2 linked regions of the Vallitalea longa genome follow. The protein of the gene in region 2 binds, or shares a complex with, the protein of the main gene of each other region. Links are inferred from orthologs where the notes say so. Each region holds a gene or a part of one and is shown on either strand. Other genes may lie near its edges.

Evidence for each region.
Region 1: the proteins of secA (region 2) and secY are in contact, whole or in part, in a crystal structure (PDB 3DIN), measured with the Thermotoga maritima proteins. The link is inferred for Vallitalea longa from one-to-one orthologs. Residues at the interface, in WP_004082002.1 of Thermotoga maritima: Glu261, Ala262, Arg263, Lys300, Ala301, Arg302, Thr303, Ile304, Ile305, Leu323, Tyr324, Asp325, Pro326, Val329, Ser330, Tyr333, Ile336, Lys340, Phe345, Val349, Glu363, Phe364, Tyr374, Ser375, Gly376, Gly377, Glu393, Ile395, Thr482, Ser483; in WP_004081795.1 of Thermotoga maritima: Glu108, Gly109, Glu110, Glu111, Ala236, Glu237, Arg238, Arg239, Ile240, Thr241, Ile242, Gln243, Tyr244, Ala245, Arg246, Arg247, Val248, Thr249, Gly250, Arg251, Arg252, Val253, Tyr254, Gly256, Ala257, Ser258, Thr259, Tyr260, Leu261, Pro262.

What each region holds. Positions count from the first base shown.
Region 1 is NZ_BRLB01000001.1:1,076,454-1,089,149, forward strand. What follows is about bases 8-2,920. They hold secY (preprotein translocase subunit SecY), read right to left. Parts: upstream 2,144-2,920; coding sequence 872-2,143; downstream 8-871. Other genes in these bases: map (type I methionyl aminopeptidase), read right to left, coding at 8-122; QMG30_RS04635 (adenylate kinase), read right to left, coding at 127-771; rplO (50S ribosomal protein L15), read right to left, coding at 2,144-2,584; rpmD (50S ribosomal protein L30), read right to left, coding at 2,617-2,799; rpsE (30S ribosomal protein S5), read right to left, coding at 2,812-2,920. Also shown: more of map, read right to left, coding at 1-7; more of rpsE, read right to left, coding at 2,921-3,321; rplR (50S ribosomal protein L18), read right to left, coding at 3,338-3,706; rplF (50S ribosomal protein L6), read right to left, coding at 3,731-4,264; rpsH (30S ribosomal protein S8), read right to left, coding at 4,363-4,764; QMG30_RS04675 (type Z 30S ribosomal protein S14), read right to left, coding at 4,795-4,980; rplE (50S ribosomal protein L5), read right to left, coding at 5,000-5,539; rplX (50S ribosomal protein L24), read right to left, coding at 5,563-5,898; rplN (50S ribosomal protein L14), read right to left, coding at 5,912-6,280; rpsQ (30S ribosomal protein S17), read right to left, coding at 6,312-6,572; rpmC (50S ribosomal protein L29), read right to left, coding at 6,593-6,802; rplP (50S ribosomal protein L16), read right to left, coding at 6,789-7,229; rpsC (30S ribosomal protein S3), read right to left, coding at 7,229-7,888; rplV (50S ribosomal protein L22), read right to left, coding at 7,904-8,290; rpsS (30S ribosomal protein S19), read right to left, coding at 8,318-8,599; rplB (50S ribosomal protein L2), read right to left, coding at 8,626-9,462; and 5 more genes. UniProt on the Escherichia coli protein: The central subunit of the protein translocation channel SecYEG. Consists of two halves formed by TMs 1-5 and 6-10.
Region 2 is NZ_BRLB01000009.1:162,246-175,120, forward strand. The notes cover bases 4,293-7,384. They hold secA (preprotein translocase subunit SecA), read left to right. Parts: upstream 4,293-4,596; coding sequence 4,597-7,173; downstream 7,174-7,384. Other genes in these bases: QMG30_RS14820 (hypothetical protein), read left to right, coding at 4,293-4,561. Also shown: QMG30_RS14805 (NADH-quinone oxidoreductase subunit NuoF), read left to right, coding at 1-1,057; QMG30_RS14810 (NADH-dependent [FeFe] hydrogenase, group A6), read left to right, coding at 1,102-2,865; hpf (ribosome hibernation-promoting factor, HPF/YfiA family), read left to right, coding at 3,306-3,839; more of QMG30_RS14820, read left to right, coding at 4,022-4,292; QMG30_RS14835 (chemotaxis protein CheW), read left to right, coding at 8,506-8,970; QMG30_RS14840 (ACT domain-containing protein), read left to right, coding at 9,276-9,719; QMG30_RS14845 (homoserine dehydrogenase), read left to right, coding at 9,725-10,963; QMG30_RS14850 (cofactor-independent phosphoglycerate mutase), read left to right, coding at 11,008-12,213; QMG30_RS14855 (aspartate kinase), read left to right, coding at 12,253-12,875. UniProt on the Escherichia coli protein: Required for protein export, interacts with the SecYEG preprotein conducting channel.

The sequences.
Region 1 (12,696 bases), on a different replicon or contig from region 2:
AGGTCAAGTGTAGATATTCCTGGTTTTATCATTGATTCTAGTAATTCATGAGTTTCAGCTACTATTTTACCTGCTTTTCTCATGATTGCTATTTCTTCGTCGGTTTTAATTGTTATTGACATATACTTACGCTCCTAAAATTTCTACAATACTCTTAGTAACATCATCAATGTCAACTGTTCCATCAACAGTTATTAAGATATTTTTTGCTTCATAATAGTCTATTAATGGACTAGTTTGTTTGTGATAAACATCTAGTCTTTTGAGTACTGTCTCTTCTTTATCATCATCTCTAAGTATCAGTTCTCTCGTACAGTTATCACAAATATTTTCCTTTTTTGGTGGATTATACTTTATATGATAAGTTGCACCGCAATTTAGACATGCCCTTCTACCAGACATTCTTCTTACTATATTTTCATCAGGCACATCAATATTGATTGCATAATTAATTTTAGTCTTCATAGATTTTAGTGCTTCATCTAAACTTTCAGCTTGAGGAATTGTTCTTGGAAAGCCATCTAATATGAAACCTTCTTTACAATCTTCTTGTAAAAGTCTATCAGCAACTATATCTACAACCAACTCATCTGGAACCAATAAGCCTTTGTCTATATATCCTTTAGCTTTTATTCCAAGATCAGTTTTGTTTTTTATATTATCTCTAAAGATATCACCTGTTGAAATGTGCGGAATATTATATTTCGCTGCTACCCTTTTTGCTTGTGTTCCTTTTCCAGCACCAGGAGCACCTAACATAATTAATCTCATTTTATAACCTCCAAAGTTTATGCAAGTCATAGATTATAGTTGTTTAGATTTAGAATGAAGATAGAATATTATTTTCTTACTTCATTCTTAATCTATTCATCTATGCATTTAAAAAACCTTTATAATGTCTCATAACCATTTGGGATTCAATTTGTTTAATTGTCTCAAGTGCAACACCTACAACGATAATAAGTGATGTACCACCAAATGTAACATTCATAGCGAATGCTTTTGATAATATTACTGGAAGTAAAGCTATAAGTGCTAAAGCTAAAGCTCCAATCAATACTATTTTATTAAGTACATTTGTCATATAATCAATAGTTGGCTTTCCTGGTCTGATACCTGGAACAAAGCCACCATTCTTTTTCATGTTATTAGCAACTTCAATTGGATTAAATATAATTGAAGTATAAAAATAAGCAAAGAATAGTATCAATACAAAATATAAAATAGCTCCGGACCAATTAGTGATATTGAGGAAATTAATTACAGAAGCCCAAAATCCTTCAGGTTCTCCAAAGAATCTTGTTATTGTTCCAGGAAACTGTAATAAAGATGAAGCAAAGATAACTGGAATAACTCCTGCCATATTTACTTTTAATGGTATATGTGTAGATTGTCCACCATATACTTTTCTTCCTTGCATTCTCTTAGCATATTGAACCGGAATTCTTCTTTCACCAAGTTGTATTAATACAACAAACGCAACCATTAGTACATATATGATTAATAATATAATTACAGGAATTAATTTGTTAGCATCTGTAGCATATTCATATAATGATTGAGTTCCATATGGTAATCTTGATATTATATTAATAAAGATAATTAATGAAATACCATTTCCTACACCTTTTACTGTTATTTGTTCTCCAACCCACATTAAGAAGGCAGTACCAGCAGTCATTGCAGTAACAGCTATAATGACTGATATTATATTATAATCGTAGAATAATGTTCTTCCAAGTCCAATTGAAATAGCAATTGATTGTAATAAAGCTAATATAATAGTACCGTATCTTGTAAGTTTTGCAATTTTCTTACGTCCTTCTTCTCCTTCTTTTTGCATTTCTTCAAGTTTTGGAACTGCAATAGTAAGAAGGTTCATGATGATTGATGATGTAATGTATGGAGTAATACCCATAGCAAACAATGTCATATCTTTGAACGCACCACCGGAAAATGCATTAAACATTTGGAATAGGCCACTATCATCTGCTTGATTAAACATTTGTTGAACAACTTCAGGATTAATTAATGGTATCCTAATATGTGCTCCTATACGGATAGCAAAAAACATTAACATAGTGTATATTATCTTTTTTCTTAAATCAGGTACTTTAAATGCATCACGAAGTGTTTTAAACATCTAAACCACCTCTGCTTTCCCGCCAGCGGCTTCGATTTTTTCAATTGCTGTTTTGCTAAATGCATTAGCTTTTACAGTAAGTTTCTTAGTTAAATCGCCATTGCCTAATATTTTAACACCGTCTCTAGGATTTTTAACAACGCCTTGTTCAATTAAAGTTTCAACAGATACTGTTGCATCTGCTTCGAATCTATTCAAGACATCAACATTAATTCCAACGATTTCTTTTGAGTTTCTACAAGTAAAACCTCTTTTTGGAAGTCTTCTATATAATGGCATTTGACCCCCTTCAAATCCAAGTCTTACGCCACCACCTGAACGAGATTTTTGTCCATTTTGTCCTCTTCCTGCAGTCTTACCGTTTCCAGAAGCATGACCTCTTCCTTTTCTGAAACTTGCTCTCTTTGAACCTTTTGCTGGTTTTAATTCTGTCAAATTCATGCTGTTACACCTCCTTGCTTATTTTAACCCGATTAAACTTCTTCTACTTTTACTAAATGTTGTATAGCATTGACCATACCTCTAATTGCTTCATTATCTTTTTGTTCAACAGTTTTATGAAGTTTAGTTAAGCCTAAAGCTTCTGCTGTTTTTCTATGTTTAGGAATGGCTCCAATTGTGGATTTAACTAAAGTAATTCTTAATTTATTTGCCATCTTGGTTCCCTCCTATCCTAAAAGCTCTTCAATTGATTTTCCACGAAGTTTTGCTACTTCTTCAGGAGTTTTAAGTCCGTCAAGTCCTGCAACAGTAGCTGTTACTACATTATTTTTATTATTTGATCCTAATGATTTTGTTCTGATATTCTTAATTCCTGCAAGTTCAAGTACGGCACGAGCAGGTCCACCAGCTATAACACCTGTTCCTTCTGGTGCTCTTTTCATTAAGACGGAAGCACTTCCGAATTTACCGATAAAATCGTGAGGAATACTACCATTTTCATCTATAGGAACTTCAATAAGTCTTTTCTTAGCGTCGTCGATACCTTTACGAATAGCATCAGGAATTTCTGTAGCTTTTCCTACACCTGCGCCTACATGCCCATTCTCATCTCCGACCACTACTAAAGCTGCAAAACGGAAGTTACGACCTCCCTTTACTACCTTAGTAACACGTCTTATTGATACTACTTTTTCTCTTAGATCTAGCTTACTAGCATCAATCATTGTACGCTTCATGCTTTTACCTCCTTACTTAGAATTTTAATCCAGCTTCTCTTGCTGAATCTGCTAATGCTTTTACTTTACCTTGATAAATGTATCCGCCTCTATCAAAAATTACTTCTTTGACACCTTTTTCTACAGCTCTTTTAGCAACAGTTTCTCCAACAAGAGTTGCTGCAGCTACATTATTAGTTTTTTCTAAATTACTTTTAATGTCTTTTTCTACTGTAGAAGCAGCTGCTAAAGTATGACCTGTTAAGTCATCAATAACTTGCGCATACATATGTTTGTCACTTCTAAAAACCACTAAACGAGGTCTTTCTGAAGTACCAGTAATATTATTACGTAATCTTCTATGCTTCTTAACACGGACTTTAGTTCGTGATGTTTTCTTTATCATGGATTTCACCCCTTTACTATTTTACTATTTACCAGTTTCTTTACGTCTAATAACTTCATTAGCGTATTTGATTCCTTTGCCTTTGTATGGCTCAGGTGGTCTCTTAAATCTTATTTCCGCTGCGTATTGACCTACTCTTGCTTTGTCAATTCCTTTTACGATAATAACATTTTGTCCTTCTACAACTGCTTCAAGACCTTCTGGATCTTCCATTTCAACTGGATGTGAATATCCTAAAGATAATACTAATTTCTTTCCTTTTTTCTGTGCTCTATAACCAACACCATTGATCTCTAATTTCTTTTCGTAACCTTTAGTTACTCCTTCAATCATGTTTGCAACTAGAGTTCTAGTTAAACCATGTAATGATTTCATTTTCTTTAAATCATTTGGTCTATTTACAACTACTTGGTTTTCTTCTTTAGAAATTAACATTTCTTTTGGTAATTGTTGTTCTAAAGTACCTTTTGCCCCTTTAACAGTGACATAGTTGCTCTCTGTAACACTTACTTCCACTCCTGCTGGGATCTCTACAGGTAATTTACCAATACGTGACATGCTTGCACCTCCTCGGATTAAATACCTTTGCTTATTATTATAAGCAAAGCTTCATCCATTTTATTATATTTTATAAGTCTATTTTTCCAGATTAATAATTACCAAATAAAAGCAATTACTTCTCCACCTACATTTTGTTTTCTAGCTTCTTTATCAGTAATGATTCCTTTATTAGTTGAGATGATAGCAGTTCCAAGTCCACCTAAAACTTTTGGTAACTCATCTTTGCCTGCATATACTCTAAGTCCAGGTTTAGAAATTTTCTTAATTCCTGCGATTACTTTTTCATTTTTATCTCTACCATATTTCATTTCAACACGGATTGTTTTAATTAAACCGTCTTCTATTAATTTATATCCTTTAACGTACCCTTCATTTACTAAAATATCAGCAACTGCTTGCTTCATTTTTGAAGCAGGTACATCTACAAAATCATGTTTAGCAGTATTTCCATTACGGATTCTTGTTAACATATCTGCGATTGGATCACTCATTGTCATAATTTGTGGCCTCCTTCCTATTACTAAATCTTACCAACTAGCTTTTTTAACACCTGGGATTTGTCCTTTGTACGCTAATTCACGGAAACAGATTCTACATATTCCATATTTTCTTAAATATCCGTGAGGTCTTCCACATATTCTACAACGATTATAAGCTCTTGATGAAAATTTTGGCTTACTTTGTTGTTTAATTTTCATTGATGTTTTTGCCATTTAATCGATTCCCTCCTTATTATTTTTTAAAAGGCATTCCGAATAATGTTAATAATTCACGAGCTTCTTCATCAGTCTTAGCTGTAGTAACGAAGATAATATCCATACCTCTAACTTTATCAACTTTATCATATTCGATCTCAGGAAAGATTAATTGCTCTTTTATACCTAAAGCATAGTTACCTCTACCATCAAACGCGTTAGGGTTAACACCTCTGAAGTCTCTAACTCTTGGTAGAGCTAAGTTAATTAGACGATCAGCAAAATCATACATTCTGCTTCCTCTAAGTGTAACTTTACATCCGATTGGCATACCTTCTCTTACTTTGAAAGCTGCAACAGATTTTTTAGCTTTTGTAATCACAGGCTTTTGACCAGCAATTATTGTTAAATCACTAACAGCAGAATCAAGGATCTTACGATTCTCTTTAGCTTCTCCAACGCCCATGTTTATAACTATTTTTTCTATCTTAGGTACAGCCATTTTATTTTTATAGTTAAATTTTTTCATCATAGCATCTACAATTTCATTATTGTAAATTTCTTTTATTCTACTCACGCTAGTTAGCCTCCTCTCTACTATTAATCTATAACTTCACCTGTTGATTTAGCTACTCTATATCTAACATTTTTAGTACGTCCATCTCTATCTTCTTTAACGATTTTAGTACCTAATCTTGTAGGTTTTCCTTTATGAACATACATTACTTTTGAAGCATTTAATGCAGATTCTTGGTGAATGATACCACCTTGTTGATTAGCAGCACTTGGTTTTGTATGTTTTGTAACCATGTTAACGCCTTCAACAATTACTTTACCATTTTTTCTATCTACAGTTAAAATCTTTCCTTCTTTTCCTTTGTCTTTTCCGGAAATAACTTTAACAGTATCACCTGATTTAAGTTTAGTCTTATACAATTACTACACCTCCCTATAGTACTTCTGGTGCTAATGATAGGATTTTCATGTATTTTTTCTCTCTTAACTCTCTAGCAACAGGTCCAAAAATACGAGTTCCTTTTGGTGTTTTATCATCTTTGATTATAACTGCTGCATTTTGATCAAATTTGATATATGAACCATCTTTACGACGTGCACCTTTTTTAGTTCTAACTACTACAGCTCTTACTACTTCACCTTTTTTAACAACGCCACCTGGTGTTGCATCTTTAACAGTAGCAACTATTACATCTCCAATGTTAGCATATCTTCTAGTTGATCCGCCTAATACTCTTATGCAAAGTATCTCTTTTGCACCTGTATTATCCGCAACCTTAAGTCTAGATTCTTGTTGGATCATTAGATGAACCTCCTTTCAGCAAATACAAAACTTATTTTGCTTTTTCTAATATTTCTATTAATCTCCATCTTTTATCTTTTGATAATGGTCTTGTTTCCATAACACGTACTCTATCGCCAATGCCGCATTCATTTTTTTCATCATGGGCTTTTAATTTGTAAGTTCTTTTTACAACTTTACCATATAATGGATGTTTTACATTATTCTCAACAGCTACAACTACTGTTTTATCCATTTTATCACTAACTACTCTACCAACACGAACTTTTCGTAGATTCCTTTCTTCAGCCAATTGAACTCCTCCTTTCAAGGTTATCTAGCAACCTTTAATTGCTCAGTTATAATTGTTTGAATTCTAGCTATATTTCTTCTAACCTCTTTTATTCTACCTGTATTATCTAATTGGTTAGTCGCATTTTGAAATCTTAGGTTAAATAATTCTTTTTTTGCAGTAACTAAATCTTCATTAAGTTCTGCTGCAGATTTATTTCTTAATTCTTCAATATATTTAGTTGACTTCACAATTATCACCGCCTTCTAGCTCTGCACGAGAATAAATTTTACATTTACATGGTAACTTGTGCATAGCAAGTCTTAATGCTTCTTTAGCCAATTCATCTTCAACTCCAGCAATTTCGAACATTACACGGCCTGGTTTTACTACTGCCACCCAATATTCAGGTGATCCTTTTCCTTTACCCATTCTTGTTTCAGCAGGTTTTGCTGTAACTGGTTTATCAGGGAAAATTTTAATCCATACTTTACCACCACGTTTGATATAACGAGTCATAGCAACACGGGCAGCTTCTATTTGATTAGATTTTATCCAACAAGGCTCTAATGCAACAATACCATATTCACCGTAGTTAATTTTATTTCCTCTTAACGCTTTACCTTTCATGTTACCACGAAATTGTTTACGGCGTTTAACTCTCTTTGGAATTAACATTACTTCCCTCTCCCTTCTTTCTTAGTAACTTGACCAGGAAGAACTTCGCCATTATAGATATATATCTTTACACCGATTTTTCCATATACTGTATTTGCTTCAGCAAATCCATAATCGATATCTGCACGAAGTGTTTGTAGAGGAATTGTTCCCTCATTATAAGATTCTGTACGAGCCATTTCTGCTCCACCTAAACGTCCTGAACAGATAGCTTTGATACCTTTTGCTCCTGCTTTCATTGTTCTACCCATTGATTGTTTCATAGCTCTACGGAAAGAAACACGATTTTCAAGTTGAAGAGCAATGTTTTCAGCTACTAATTGAGCGTCTTTTTCTGGTCTTTTTACTTCTACTATATTAACAATTACTTTGCTGGCTGTCATTTTTTGTAATTCAGTTCTTAATTTTTCAATTGATGAACCGCCTTTACCAATAACGATACCAGGTTTAGCTGTATGAATGTTGATTTTTACTCTTTCTGATGCTCTCTCGATTTCGATTCTAGATACACCAGCTGAATATAATTTCTTCTTGATATATGTTCTTAATTTATTGTCTTCTATTAAAAGGTCTGCAAAATCTTTTTCTGCGTACCACTTTGCATCCCAGTCTTTAATAATTCCGACTCTTAATCCATGTGGGTTAACTTTTTGTCCCATTCTTTCCCTCCTTATCTATCTTTCGTTAAGAATGATTGTGATGTGACTAGATTTCTTCTCTATTCTATACGCTCTACCTTGTGCTCTTGGTCTGATTCTCTTCATTGTAGGTCCCTTGTTAGCAAAAGCTTCTTCAACGTATAATTTAGCTGGATCTAATCCACTGTTGTTTTCCGCATTAGCTATAGCTGATTTCAATAATTTCTCTATAATTCTAGCACCATTTCTAGGTGTATAATTTAAAATACCTACGGCTGATCCTACATCTTTTCCTTTGATTGTATCAAGAACAATTTTAGCTTTTGTTGGTGATACTCTAGCATAAGATACTTTTGCTTTAGGTCTAGTATCTTTGTTAGCATTTCTTTCTCTTTTTATCTGACTTCTATGCCCTTTAGCCATTATAAATTAGCCTCCTTCCATACTGCATTAACGTACTTTTGATTTCTTTTCTTCTCTTCCGTGACCTCTATAAGTTCTTGTTAGCACGAATTCTCCTAATTTATGTCCTATCATATCTTCGCTTATATAAACAGGCACATGTCTTCTTCCATCATGAACTGCAATAGTATGACCTAGCATTTCAGGGAAAATAGTGGAACGTCTTGACCATGTTTTAATTACTTGTTTATCGCCTTTTTCATTTAATGCTCTTACTTTATTTAATAAGTGTGCATCTGCGAAAGGTCCCTTTTTAAGTGAACGAGCCATTAACTCAAACCTCCTTTTAGTGGTTATTATTTATTACTTCCACGTCTTCTTATAATATATTTATTAGAATGCTTATTTTTCTTTCTAGTTTTATAACCAATTGTTGGTTTACCCCAAGGTGTCATTGGACTTGGACGACCGATAGGAGCTCTACCTTCTCCACCACCATGTGGATGGTCATTAGGGTTCATAACAGAACCACGAACTGTAGGACGAATACCCATATGACGTTTACGTCCAGCTTTACCAACTGTTATAAGTTCATGATCAATATTTCCAACTTGACCTATTGTAGCTTTACAAAGTATAGGAACTACTCTCATTTCTCCTGATGGCAATCTAAGTGTAGCATATTTTCCTTCTTTTGCCATAAGTTGAGCAACATTACCAGCAGAACGAACTAATTGTCCACCTTTACCTGGTTTCATTTCAATGTTATGAATACTAGAACCAACTGGAATGTCTTTTAATTGTAATGCATTACCGATTCTAATCTCAGCTTCTGAACCACTCATTACTTTATGACCAACTTTTAATCCGTTTGGTGATAGGATGTAACGTTTTTCACCATCTGCATATTGGATTAAAGCAATATTAGCTGAACGGTTTGGATCATATTCAATAGCTATTACTTTACCTTGAATACCATCTTTGTTTCTTTTGAAATCTATCATTCTATATTTAATCTTAGACCCGCCACCACGGTGTCTTACTGTAATCTTACCTTGATTATTACGTCCAGAATGCTTTTTAAGACTTACTACCAATGATTTTTCTGGAGTTTTTTTAGTGATCTCCTCAAAAGTAGAACCTGTCATATGTCTTCTGGAAGGTGTATAAGGGTTATATTTTTTGATACCCATGAATTGCACTCCTTTCAAAAGTATATTCACACACGCTACCGTGTGTATCTTTTAACTATCTATGAACTAGATATTTATACTTTATTTGCTATTATTTATTACATTCCTTCAAAGAAATCTATTTCTTTACTACTTTCTGTTAATTTAACAATAGCTTTCTTTGTTTTAGCAGTTTTTCCAAAAGTCATACCTCTTCTTTTTACTTTACCGATGTTGTTCATAGTATTGACTCTTTCGACTTTTGTTCCTTCGAACATTTTTTCGACTGCTTCTTTTATTTGAGTTTTCGTTGCTTCTGGATTAACTAAGAAAGTGTATTTTTTCTCAGCCATAACTTCCATACTTTTCTCAGTAACAACAGGTTTTAATATTACATCATAATATCTTAACTCAGCCATTATGCATACACCTCCTGAATTGTAGCAACAGCATCTTTAGTTACCACAAAAGTATCATATTTAAGAATGTCGTATACATTAATTGTATTAGTTAATGCTGTTTTTACACCTCTAATATTACGAGTTGATAATATAACATTTTTGTCATTATCATTTAAAACTATTAAAGCTTTTTGTACATTTAGATTATCTAAAACTGTACTCATTTTTTTAGTTTTAATTTCATCAAATTTCAATTCATCAACAACAATTATTTTATTGTCATTTACTCTTGAAGTTAATGCTGATTTTAATGCCGCTCTTTTTTCTTTTTTGTTTAATTTAATTGAATAATCTCTTGGCTTTGGAGCAAATACAACTCCACCACCTGTCCATTGTGGTGCACGAATTGATCCTTGTCTCGCTCTACCTGTTCCTTTTTGTCTCCAAGGCTTAGCACCGCCACCTCTTACTTCTGAACGAGTTTTAGCACTTTGTGTGCCTTGGCGTTTATTTGCAAGCTGTCCTACAACTGACATATGCATTAAGTGTTCATTTATTTCTACACCAAATATATTGTCATTAAGTTCTATATCTCCAACTTGTTTACCTTCCATGTTGTAAACAGAAACTTTAGCCATGTTCGTTCCTCCTTCCTACGTATTAACTAAGCTTTTACGCTATTTACTATTGTTACTATTGATTTTTTAGGTCCTGGTACAGCACCTTTAATTAGAAGCAAGTTATTTTCTACATCAACTTTTACTACTTCTAAGTTTTGAACTGTTACATTTTCACTACCCATATGACCTGGTAATTTTTTACCCTTGAATACTTTTGATGGTGAAGAAGCTCCACCCATAGATCCGGATACTCTATGTGACTTAGAACCATGACCCATTGGTCCTCTTGATTGGTTATGTCTCTTAATTGATCCTTGGAATCCTTTACCTTTTGATACACCAGAAACATCTACTTTGTCGCCAATTTCAAATGCATCAGCCTTGATTTCATTTCCTACTTCAAATTCATCAGCATTATCAAGTCTAAACTCTTTTATATGCTTCTTAAAGCTAACACCTGCTTTGTCAAAATGACCTTTCATTGGCTTATTAGTAAGTTTTTCTTTCTTATCACCAAATCCAACTTGTACAGCTTTGTATCCATCATTTTCTACAGTTTTCACTTGAATAACTGTACATGGTCCTGCTTCTAGTACTGTTACAGGTACTAACTCTCCACTTTCTTCAAATATTTGAGTCATACCGATTTTTTTAGCTAATATAGCTTTTTTCATTTCCTTTGCACCTCCTAATAATCTACAGCGGATTACACTTATGTGTAATCATCCTAGATGGCTTATAGTCTTTATATAAACCTCTAAGGGATATTATACTATTTCGTATAATTATTTAACATCTACTTTGATATCTACCCCTGCAGGTAGTTCAAGTCTCATTAAAGCATCTACTGTCTTAGCTGTTGGCATAAGTATGTCAATTAATCTTTTATGAGTTCTTTGTTCGAATTGTTCTCTGGAATCTTTGTACTTGTGCACAGCTCTAAGAATAGTTACAACCTCTTTCTTAGTAGGTAATGGAATTGGTCCACTCACCTTAGCACCAGTTTTCTTAGCTGTTTCAATAATTTTCTTTGAAGATTGATCGATTAATTGATGATCGTATGCTTTTAAGCTAATTCTCATTTTTTGACTTGCCATAAAAAAAGTCGCCTCCTTTTCGTACTCTAGTACGACAAGTGGTGACTGTACATCGCTCCGTGTGTATCATATACTCAACACACTCAAATCAAGCCTACATCGCTTTGACTTTATATTGTACAGTGACCTTGCCGCCAGTTTCTTGAACATGACATTCGCTCCATGTGAATTACCCGCTTTTGCGGCAACCTCACATTTCAACGCTATCTTTGTCACAGCATTTAATAGTATACACTAAGAATGTCTATAATGCAAGGGTTTTTCGAGATTTTTTTATAGTTTTTTCATGTTTTAAAAAATCTCAAATAAGTAATGTAAAATTCAACTATTTTATTTGGTATATATTATAATTTTAACCAAAAAACAGTACCCATAGGCACTGCTTTTATAAATTCTCCATTTATTTTCTTTTAACCAATACCATTATATCCATTTCAGGTGGATTCTTGATAATATCTATAGGCGGTACCTGTACTTGCTGTGGATTGGGATGGTCTTTTAGACACCTATAATCATAATACTCTGCCGCAAAATCACCTATCATGACATAATCACTGTTAGGAAGCCAAGATTGCAAAAGATAAGCCATAGCCTTATCCAGTGCTGCATTAGTCAACTCAAAGAAATTCTCTGCCGAAAAAGTACATACTACATATAAACCTTTTGGTATGACATATTGATATAATCTGCTATCATTATCATCAAAATCATCAACTTGTACTGCCGCCAGATAATTGAACCAATCTTTCTTATTGGATGGAAACGATACACCGAACTCTACATTCTCATCACTCTGATTAAGTATATCCTTCTTGACTTCAACATACTCATTCCATGCAACTCCAGGATTATCTTGACCCGCAACCCCCATCTCACATTCTTTAACAATTCCCATTATCTTAATGTCTTCCTCTATCTTCTTAACGTTAAATTCTATAACAACTCCAGAAGCTACCAGAGGAACTCCAATATCCACTGATCTGTATTTCAAAGACAAATCAGGCTTGTAAAAATGTGCAAGAGGTATATCCTTCTTCTTATATTCAGTAGGTGTCATATCATATACCGCCTTAAAGGTCCTTGTAAAATTCTCTAAACTATTAAACCCATTCCTAAAAGCAATATCCGTAATCTTTC
Region 2 (12,875 bases):
TCTTCAGAAAGCTATTGATGATGCAAGAGAAGCAGGATTGTTAGGTACTGATATCATGGGTACTGGTTTTGAATTTGATATAGAACTTACATATGGTGCAGGAGCATTCGTATGTGGGGAAGAGACAGCACTTATCCATTCTATGGAAGGTCTACGTGGAGAACCAACTACTAAGCCACCATTCCCAGCGGAATCAGGATATTGGGGCAAGCCTACTAATGTTAATAACGTAGAAACATTTGCTAATATTCCAGTTATTATATTAAAAGGTGCAAATTGGTTCAATAAAATAGGTACAGAAAAATCAAAAGGAACAAAAGTATTTGCCTTAGCAGGTAAAATCAATAATGTTGGACTTATCGAAGTTCCTATGGGAACAACACTTAGAGAAGTTATCTATGATATCGGTGGAGGAATCAAGAACGGAAAGAAATTCAAAGCTGTTCAAACAGGTGGTCCTTCAGGTGGTTGCTTAACAGAAAAAGACTTAGATACACCTATAGATTTTGATAACTTAATTGCAAAAGGATCTATGATGGGTTCTGGTGGTATGATTGTTATGGACGAAGATAACTGTATGCCAGCAGTAGCTAAATTCTATCTAGAATTCACAGAAGAAGAATCTTGTGGTAAATGTACACCTTGTCGTATTGGAACTAAACGTCTAGCTGAACTATTAGAATTAATTACTACAGGAAAAGGTACAATGGAGCACTTAGACGAGCTTAAGAGATTAAGTCGTGTAATTAAAGATACAGCTCTTTGTGGCTTAGGTCAAACAGCACCTAACCCAGTATTATCTACATTGGATATATTCTGGGATGAATATGTAGCTCACGTTAAAGATAAAACATGTCCAGCAGGTAACTGTAAGAAATTATTGAAATATTATATTCAAGAAGATAAATGTATTGGTTGTACTGCATGCTCAAGAGTCTGTCCAGCTAATGCTATTTCAGGTACTGTTAAACATCCACATACTATCGACCAAGAAAAATGTATCAAATGTGGTGCTTGTATGGATAAATGTAAATTCGGAGCAATTATTAAGAAATAATAAAAGTGAATACTTTATATAATCTAGAAAAGGAGTGTAACCTAATGTCAGAGGTAAAAATTACTATTGATGGTAAAGAAGTACATGTGCCAAAAGGTAGTACTATATTAGATGCTGCTAAAAAGTTAGGCATTGATATTCCAACATTATGTCATTTAGATTTGCATGATACAAAAATGGTTAATAAAACAGCTTCATGTCGTATCTGTGTTGTAGAAGTTGAGGGAAGAAGAAATCTAGCTCCTTCATGTGCTACACCAGCAGTTGATGGTATGGTTGTTAGAACAAATACAATCAGAGTTCTAGAAGCAAGAAAAACAGTATTAGAGTTATTATTATCAGACCATCCAAAAGATTGTTTGACTTGTGCTAAATCAGGTCAATGCGAATTACAAGACCTAGCAGAAAAATTTGGAGTTAGAGAAATAAGAGTAACAGGTGACTCTCAATCAACATATAAACTAGACCATTCTCCAGCTATAATAAGAGATATGGATAAATGTATTATGTGTAGAAGATGTGAAACAATGTGTAATGAAGTTCAAACTGTTGGTGCATTATCCGGAATTAACAGAGGATTTGATGCAGTTGTATCTCCAGCATTCGAATCACCATTGTCAGAAACTGTATGTACTCATTGTGGACAATGTGTTGCAGTCTGTCCAGTAGGTGCATTAACAGAAAACGACCATACTTGGAAAGTTGTAGAAGCATTAGCTGATCCAGATAAATTTGTAGTAGTTCAAACAGCTCCAGCTGTAAGAGTTGCTATTGGTGAAGAATTCGGTCAAGAACCAGGTACAATTGTTACAGGTCAAATGGTAACTGCATTAAAATCTTTAGGATTCAATCGTGTATTTGATACAGATTTTGCAGCTGACTTAACAATTATGGAAGAAGGAACAGAATTATTAGGAAGACTCAATAGATTCTTGGCAGGAGATAAAGACGTACCATTACCAATATTAACATCATGTTGTCCTGCTTGGGTTAACTTTATTGAAAGTCAATTCCCAGAATTGATTGATATTCCATCATCAGCTAAATCACCTCAACAAATGTTTGGTGCAGTAGCAAAATCATTCTTAGCAGAAAAGATGAATATACCTAGAGAGAAAATGGTTGTAGTATCAGTTATGCCTTGTTTAGCTAAGAAATTTGAAGCAGCTAGAGATGAATTTAAAGTTGATGGAAATCCAGATGTAGATATTTCTATTTCAACAAGAGAATTAGCTCATTTAATTAAGAGAGCTAACCTTAACTTAATGGAATTAGAAGAATCAGAATTCGACAATCCATTAGGAGAATCAACAGGTGCTGCTGTTATCTTCGGTTCTACAGGTGGAGTAATTGAAGCTGCTACAAGAACAGCTTACGAAATTCACACTGGTAAATCATTAGAAAAAGTTGATTTTGAAGAATTAAGAGGATTTGACGGTGTCAGAGTTGCATCAGTTCAAATGGATGACTTTACATTGAATATTGGTATTGCTCATGGTTTAGGTAATGCTAGAAAATTATTAGAAGAAATTGAAAGCGGTAATCCTAGAAACTTACATGCTATTGAAATTATGGCATGTCCAGGTGGATGTATCGGTGGTGGAGGTCAACCTTATCATCACGGTAACTCGGATATTCTTAAGAAACGTATGGCTGCTATCTATGAAGTTGATAGTAATAAAGCTATAAGAAAATCACATGAAAATCCATCAATTACTGCTTTATACGAACAATATCTAGGAGAACCAATGAGTGAGTTATCTCATAAATTACTTCACACTCATTATTTTGTAAAAGATAGAGTTTAATACTGATTATAAAAAATGGTTTCTGATTGTGCAGGAGCCATTTTTTGTTACATATTTTTCCTTATGCTTATAATATCTAATATTAAGTTTTCATGTATATAAAATAATTTTATGAAGTTATAATGAATTGTCAGATAATTGCTTGTTTACATAAAATATTACTGTTGATAAGTATCCACATTTTTCAGCTAAAAATTGATACTAAATTTGGTTATTCACAGAGTTATGCACATTATCCACAGAAATTATGGCTTTTATAAAATAAAATGAGATAATTATCCACATGAAAAAGCATAAATCTATTTTATTTAGCAGAAAATTACGAATTACAATAAATAAAAATTAATATACTAAAAAAGGATTTATTAATTGAATATCGAATATAATAATATAGACTATAATATTTAAAAGTCTATGACATATTGGAAGGAGTTGGTAGTATGCGCTACATCATAAGTGGAAAAAACATAGAAATTACCAAAGCATTAAGGGAAGCAACTATCGATAAGTTGAGTAAGATGGATAAATATTTTACTCCGGATAATGAAGCTCAGATAACAATGAGTGTTCAAAAACTAAGACATATCATAGAGGTGACGATTCCAATAAAAGGTAGTATTATCAGAGCAGAAGAGTCAGCCGAAAATATGTATACTGCTATAGATAAAGTAGTTGATGTATTAGAAAGACAACTTCTAAAACATAAAAACAAATTGATCTCAAGGCATCATGGAACAACATTCAAGAAAGATTTTGTAAATGAGACTATAGAAGAAGAAGTAGATGATAAGAAGATTGAGATAGTAAGGACCAAAAGATTTGCAATGAAGCCAATGGATGTTGAGGAAGCTTGCTTACAAATGGATTTATTGGGACATGACTTTTTTGTATTCATGAACGGTGATACAGATGAAGTCAATGTGGTATATAAAAGAAAAAATGGTGCGTATGGTTTAATTGAACCAACACTTTAATAAAAAAATGGAACCCTAGGGTTCCATTTTTAATGTCAATATTTAGAAATATGATATAAAAATTAATTTAATGTGAACAGTAATAGGTAGAAGTTGAATTATCTATAGATTAGTGGTAAAATATTGAGAGTCTATAAGTTACATTGAAATAAATCAAATATATATTATTAGGAGGTCCAACTATGGGTAAGTTATGTAGGAAATATATAACCATTTCTGGTATTTTATTGATATATGCTATTTGTCTACCATCAGCATTTGTTTCACATGCTAATATTATTCAAGTACAAAACAATTTCACTTTACCCATACGTACCACTGGACAATGGAAGTTGGAGCAAGTTTTAGGTCAGAGCGTAATTAAGCAATTAGAGAACAAGATGGATAAGCAAATCAATAATAAAGAAAAATTAATCCATCTATATGAATTAATACAAAATTATTTAAGTAATAAAGTTGAAAATCATAGATTTATATGTATGAATCATGATAATACATATAATCCTATTAGAATAGATAATGATTATAAATTTGATCTTGATACAGGAGAGATTTATAATAATACCAATCAGATAGTGACAACAGTTTATGTGTATGATAATGTTTCTTTAGAAAAATATTTTAAAGATAACTATAAATTGTGTAGGAATGGTAATTATATTAAATATAAGGTAAAATTAAACAAAATGAATGATAAGGATAACCCGATTTTAAATATATGATTATAATATAAATTAAATTCGGAAGGTGAAGATAGATGAAAATTTTAGAAAAGATATTTGGAAATCATAGCGATAAAGAAATCAAAAGAATAATGCCCCTTGTAAGTCAAATAGAAGCTCTTGAACCAGAAATGGAAAAACTGACAGACGACCAGTTGACTAACAAAACTAATGAATTCAAAGAAAGATTAAAAAATGGAGAAACTTTAGACGATATATTAGTAGAAGCATATGCAGTTGTTAGAGAAGCACAAAAACGTACAGTAGATATAAGACCTTATAGAGTACAGCTTATAGGTGCTATCATACTTCACCAAGGAAGAATAGCAGAAATGAAAACTGGTGAAGGTAAAACTTATGTAGCTCCATTTGCAGCATATCTTAATGCTCTAGAAGGAAAAGGAGTCCATGTAGTAACAGTAAACGATTATTTGGCAAAACGTGACGCCGAAAACATTGGAAGAATACATGAATTTCTAGGTCTATCAGTAGGGGTTATAGTCAATGGAATAGATAATACTGAAAGAAGAGAAGCTTATAACTGTGATATCACATATGGGACTAATAATGAATTTGGTTTTGATTACCTAAGAGATAATATGGTTATCTATAAAAAAGAAATGGTACAGAGAGAGCTTAATTACGTTGTAATCGACGAGGTTGACTCTGTGTTGATTGATGAAGCCAGAACACCATTGATAATATCTGGAAGTAGTAGTAAATCTACTCATCTTTATCAACAGGCTGATATCATAGCTAGAAGATTGAAAAAAGGACGAGTAATTGGAGAAATATCCAAAATGAGTGCTCTCCTTAATGAAGAAATACAAGAAGAAGGGGACTTCGTAGTAGATGAAAAAACAAAATCAGTATCATTGACTGCTGATGGGATTAAAAAAGTTGAACAGTTTTTCCAGATTGAAAACTTGGCTGATCCTGAAAATATGGAAATACAACACCATGTTATATTAGCATTAAAAGCACATAATACTATGTTTTTAGATAAAGACTATGTAATAAAAGAAGAAGAAATCGTAATAGTAGATGAATTTACTGGTCGTTTAATGCCAGGAAGAAGATATTCTAACGGATTACATCAAGCGATAGAAGCAAAAGAAGGTGTAAGAGTAAGAAGAGAAAGTAAAACACTTGCTACTATAACTTTCCAAAACTACTTCAATAAATATGATAAAAAATCTGGTATGACAGGTACAGCTTTAACTGAAGAAGAAGAATTCAGAGAAATATATGGTATGGATGTAATTGCTATACCAACAAATGAACCTGTTATAAGGAAAGATCAACCAGACCAAGTGTATAAGTCACATCAAGAAAAAGTAAATGCAGTAATTAACGATATTGCTGAATGTTATGACAGAGGACAGCCTGTTTTGGTAGGTACTATAACAATAGAATCATCAGAAGAGTTGAGTAAGCTACTTAGAAAAAAAGGTGTTCAACATAAAGTACTTAATGCCAAGTATCATGAAAGAGAAGCAGAAATTGTTGCCAATGCTGGACAAAAAAAATCTGTTACCATAGCTACAAATATGGCTGGTCGTGGTACAGATATTAAATTAGGTGAAGGTGTTGTTGAAGTTGGTGGACTTAAGATAATAGGTACAGAGCGACATGAATCAAGACGTATCGATAATCAGTTAAGAGGTCGTTCAGGACGTCAAGGTGACCCAGGTGAATCTAAATTCTATATATCATTGGATGATGATTTAATGCGTTTATTTGGTTCTGAAAGAATGCAAGCTACAGTAACTAGGTTGCGTCTTCCAGAAGGTGAACCTATAGCAGCAGGTATTTTATCTAATGCTATAGAGAAAGCACAGAAAAAAGTTGAGGGTAATAACTTCTCAATAAGAAAACACTTATTGGATTATGACCAAGTTATGAATGAGCAAAGAGAAATCATATACGGTGAAAGGAAAAAAGTTCTAGAAGGCGACAATATGAGAGACTACGTCATGAAGATGATTGAAGAAGTTATCGGAAGATTTGTTGATTCTCATGCTGGAGAAGATCAAGAATTTGATGAATGGGATTTACCAGGATTAATGGAATCTCTAAATGAGATTATACCAATTAAATCCATTAGTACAACACAAGAAGAGAGAGAAGCATTAACAAAAGAAAAATTCAAAAAATTATTATATGATAAAGCAATTAAACTCTATGAAGAAAAAGAGCAAGAGTTCGATGATGAAGAATTAATGCGTGAAGCAGAACGTGTCATATTACTAAAATCCGTTGACCAAAAATGGATGGACCATATTGACAATATGGACCAAATGCGACAAGGTATCGGACTACGTGCATATGGACAAAGAGATCCACTTGTAGAATATAAATTCATTGGATTTGATATGTTTGAAGAAATGTCAAATAACATACAGGAAACAACTCTAAGAGCTCTATACCGTATAAGACCTGCAAGAAAAATAGAAAGAGAAAGAGTTGCAAAAGTAACTTCAACCAATAGAGGAGAAGAAAAAGTAGTCAAACAACCAGTTAGAAGAAAAGAAAGAAAAATTGGAAGAAACGAGCCATGCCCATGTGGAAGTGGAAAAAAATACAAATATTGTTGTGGACAAAATAAATAAATATAATTATATGTGGGGAAAGTTCCAGCTAAGTATAGGGTATATTGTAACTTTTCCCATATATAAATAATTTTTAAGGTCTATTGGTGATTTTTTTAATCAATAACTAATCTCCATTATCCTTAAAATATAAAAATAACAATTATTAATAGAGGTGATAGAATGCTGGAATTAGAACAAAGCAAATTAGAATTACAAGCATATAAAGAAAAATTAGATGAAATGAGTGTTTCACTTTGACTTAGTTAACGTGAAAAACAAAATAGAAGAGCTAGACATGAAAACTGCTTCAGAAGAATTCTGGGCTGATGCAGAAAATTCAGGCAAGGTGTTAAAAGAAATAAAACAACTAAAGGATAAAGTACAAAACTATGATAGTCTTGTTCAAGAATATGAAGATATAGAAACATTGATTGAAATGGGTATGGAAGAAGAAGATAGTGATATTGTTCAAGAAATAACATCTTCTCTTAAAAAATTCATAAATGACTATGAACAGTTAAAAACAAAAACTCTTTTATCAGGAGAATACGATAGCAATAATGCTATAATATCTTTACATGCAGGTGCTGGTGGAACAGAAGCATGTGACTGGGTAAGTATGCTACTAAGGATGTATACAAGATGGGCTGATGATAAAGGGTATAAAATAGAAACACTTGATTATCTAGATGGTGAAGAAGCAGGAGTTAAATCTGTGACTATTCAAGTTAATGGTGAGAACGCATATGGTTACCTGAAATCAGAAAAAGGAGTTCATCGTTTAGTTAGAATATCTCCATTTGATTCATCTGGCAGAAGACATACTTCCTTTGCGTCACTTGATGTATTACCTGAATTAGATGATGATATTGATATGGAAATAAATGATGATGAATTGAAAATAGATACTTATCGTGCAAGTGGAGCTGGAGGACAGCATATCAACAAAACAGATTCAGCAGTTAGAATAACTCATATACCTACAGGTGTAGTAGTTCAATGTCAAAACGAACGTTCACAACATAAAAACAAAGATAGAGCTTTAAAAATGTTAAAAGCTAAACTATATGAAATACGACGACAAGAACAAATGAAAAAAATGGAAGGTATAAGAGGGGAAGTAAAGGAAATAGGTTGGGGTAGCCAAATACGTTCATATGTAATGCATCCATACAGTATGGTAAAAGATCATAGAACTAACGAAGAAACAGGAAATGTGCAAAGTGTCATGGATGGAAAAATAGACTTATTCATTAATGCCTATTTACAATGGTTAGCCGCTAAATAAAAAGTAAGTAAACTTAGATATCCAAATATGATGTCATAAAAATTACAAAAGGAGTGAAAGATATGTCTACAATGCAACAAGTTATATTTAAACTTGATAAAGAAGAATACGGGTTAGATATAATGAAGGTTATAACAATTGAAAAATATCAAGAAGTTGTAAAAACACCCAATACTCCAGAGTATATAACAGGTATCATTAATCTTAGGGGTAACGTATTACCAGTTTACAGCTTAAGAAAAAAATTCAATCTCACAGAAAGAGAAGTCGACGAAAATACTAAAATTATTGTAACAGTTACCAATAACATGAAAATCGGTTTTATAGTTGACTCCGTCCAAGAGATATTGAATATTGAAGATGACAATATTGAAGAAGCTCCCAAAATTGTCACAGGAATTAATAGAAAATATATAAAAAGCATTGCAAAAATGGATAAAAGAATGGTAATATTACTAGATATTGACTTGATAATGTCGGAAGAAGAACATTTAGAACTTGATAAAGTAACAAAGGAGCAAGAATAATTATACATAAGTTGTGCATTCAAAATAAAATAGTATAAAAATATAGAATGGATTATAATCTTGTGTTTAACAAAAACACAAGATTTTTTTATTAAAGAAAAAATCTTGTGTAATAATTTCTAATAAGTAGCTCTATTCAATACTCTTACTATTTCATCTAGTCCCCATTTTTAAACTACTCTACTTAATGCAAATAATAAAATTTTAACATATTTTATACATATCTCTTGAATTTTTATTAACTTCATGTTATAATCTCCCTTATAAAAACAAATGTATTTAATACGAAAACAGAAGGTGATGGAATGCCTGATACAGCCAGATATTATATAATAAAGAAAAAAGCTTTACCCGAAGTCTTTCTTAAAGTTGTTCAAGCAAAGAAACTTCTAGAAAAAGAAAAAGCCATAACGATACAAGAAGCAGTAGACTCTGTTGGGATAAGCCGTAGCTCGTTCTATAAATACAAAGACACTATATTCCCATTCTATGATAATTCGAGAGGAAGAGCTATTACTGTCTCTTTAGGTCTTGATGATGAACCAGGACTATTATCATGCATACTAAATATGATTGCCGAATATAAGGCAAATATACTGACGATACATCAAACAATACCAATTAACGGTGTTGCCAATATAACATTAAGTATGGAAATACTTCCGACATCTGGTGATATACAAGAAATGATTACGTCATTAGAAAGTCACGAAGGAATACATCAAGTAAAAATATTAGCTAGGGAGTGAAATAAATGGTAAACGTTGCAATATTAGGATATGGAACAGTTGGTTCAGGAGTAGTAGAAGTCCTAACAACAAATAAAGAAAGCATTAATAAAAGAGCAGGAAAAAAAATCAAGTTAAAATATGTATTAGATTTACGAGATTTTCCAGGAACACCAATTGAAGACATACTGACAAAAGATTACGAAGATATACTAAATGATGACAGTGTAAAGGTCATAGCAGAAGTTATGGGTGGTATTGAACCAGCATATACTTTTGTTAAAAAAGCACTTTTAAAAGGAAAAAGTGTTGTTACTTCTAACAAAGAATTAGTAGCTCGTCATGGAGCAGAATTACTACAGATAGCAAGAGACAAGAATATTAATTTTTTATTTGAAGCAAGTGTTGGTGGTGGAATACCTATTATAAGACCTCTTAATCAATCACTAACTGCTGATGAAATATACGAAATAACTGGAATACTAAACGGTACAACTAATTTTATACTTAGTAAAATGGCGGATGAAGGACTTGATTTTAAGACTGTACTAAAAGAAGCGCAAGAAAAAGGTTATGCGGAAAGAAATCCAGAAGCTGATGTAGAAGGATTTGATGCATGTAGAAAAATCGCAATACTTTCATCACTTGCTTTCGGTATGCAAGTTGATTTTGAAGACATATATACAGAAGGTATAACAAAAATATCAGATGTTGATATGATATATGCTAAAAAACTAGGATGCGATATTAAACTATTGGCTACAAGTAAAAAATTAGATGAAAAAGTCTATGCCATGGTTTCACCAATGATGATAGGAAAAGATCATCCATTATCTAATGTCAATGGAGTGTTCAATGCAATATATGTAAAAGGAAATGTTATCGGTGACGTTATGTTCTATGGAAAAGGCGCAGGTAAACTTCCTACTGCAAGTGCTGTTGTGGCTGACATAGTTGATGCAGTAAAACATCTTGGCAGAAACATAGTATCATTATGGAGTACGAAAAAAATGGAATTGATGAGCGTTGATAATGTCCTATCAAGATGCTTTATTAGATTAGTACCTGAAAATGTTAAAACAGTAAGAAATCAAGTAGCTGATATATTTGGTGATGTTGAATATATAAAAATAGAAAACATACAAGATGAAGTAGCTTTTGTTACAAATGCAGAAAAAGAAGGAATTCTAAGAAATAAATTAGATGAATTAAAAACTAAAGGTGTAGCAACAGAAGTATTAAGTGTCATACGTATAGACAAATAATTTTTAAAATGTAATTGCCGTTAGACAGCGAAGGGATGATATATATGAAATATGTTGTAATATTAGGTGACGGTATGGCTGATGAGCCAGTAAAACAATTAGGTAATAAAACACCATTACAAGTGGCCAATAAAATTAATATAGACTCTTTAGCAAAATATAGTGAAATCGGATTAGTCAAGACTATTCCAGACGGGTTAACACCAGGAAGTGATACTGCTAATCTATCAGTTCTAGGATATGATCCCCAAAAATATTATACTGGCAGATCACCACTTGAGGCATTAAGTATTGGTGCTAATATGGAAGAGGGCGATGTAAGCTTTAGATGTAATTTAGTTACATTAAGCGAAGAAGGATCATACGAAGACAAAACCATTATTGACCACAGTTCTGATGAGATTACAACAGAAGAAGCAGATGAATTAGTTAAATATCTAGAAAAATATTTAGGTAATGATAAAATTATGTTCTATAGTGGTACCAGCTATAGACATGCAATAATATGGCATGGGGGAAGTACTGATGTTAATCTTACACCACCTCATGATATACTAGAAAGAAATATTAAAGATTATTTGCCAAAAGGAACTAATTCGGATAAAATAGAACAAATGATGAAGTTGAGTTATGAACTTTTGAAGGAACATCCAATTAATATAAAGAGAAAAGAAAAAGGATTAAGACCTGCAAATTCTATATGGATTTGGGGGGAAGGCACAAAACCATCATTAAATTCTTTTTATGATAAATACCATAAAAAAGGTGCTATGATATCAGCGGTTGATTTATTAAAAGGAATTGCTATAGCTGCAGATATGAAAAATATTGAAGTTGAAGGTGTTACAGGTAATATTAATACTAACTTTGAAGGAAAGGCAAAAGCAGCAGTTGAAGTTTTAAAAAGTGGTGAAGATTTTGTGTATGTACACATGGAAGCACCAGATGAATGTGGACATAGAGGAGAAATAGATAATAAAGTTAAATCAATAGAACTTATAGACCAGAAAGTTGTCAGATACATAAAGGAAGAACTTGACAACATAAAAGAAGACTATAAGATACTGATACTACCTGACCATCCAACACCTCTAGCTATTAGGACACATACAAATAAACCGGTACCTTATTTAATATATGACAGCTCTAATTTAATTGAATCCGATGCAGAATACAATGAGGAATCTTGTAAAACAACGGGTAATGTATTCATTAAAGGGCACGAATTAATGGACTATTTCTTAAAATAAAACATATACTAATTAGATACCTAAAGAGGAGGAAACAACTTGTTAATTGTAAAGAAATTTGGCGGTAGTTCTGTAGCTAACAAAGAAAGAGTATACAATGTTGCAGAAAGAATATTAGAAGATTACAAAAAAGGTCATAAAGTAGTAGTAGTTTTATCTGCACAAGGTGATACTACTGATCATTTGATAAAGAAAGCAAAAGAAATTAATCCAAATCCTTCAAGAAGAGAAATGGATATGATATTAACTACAGGAGAACAACAGTCTGTATCACTTATGGCTATGGCATTACAAAATCTAGGATACCCTGCAATCTCACTTAATGCTTTTCAAGTAAAGATGCATACTACATCAGTGTATAGTAATGCAAGGCTAAAAAGAATAGATGCAGAGAGAATCAATTCAGAACTTGAAAGAAAGAATATTGTCCTTGTAACTGGATTTCAAGGAGTAAATAAATATGATGATATAACTACATTAGGCAGAGGTGGCTCTGATACTACAGCAGTAGCATTAGCTGCAGCACTTAATGCTGATAAATGTGAGATATTCACAGATGTAGATGGTGTTTATACAGCTGATCCAAGAATTGTCAAAGATGCAGTTAAGTTAGATGAAATTACTTATGACGAGATGTTGGAATTAGCTTCACTTGGTGCAAA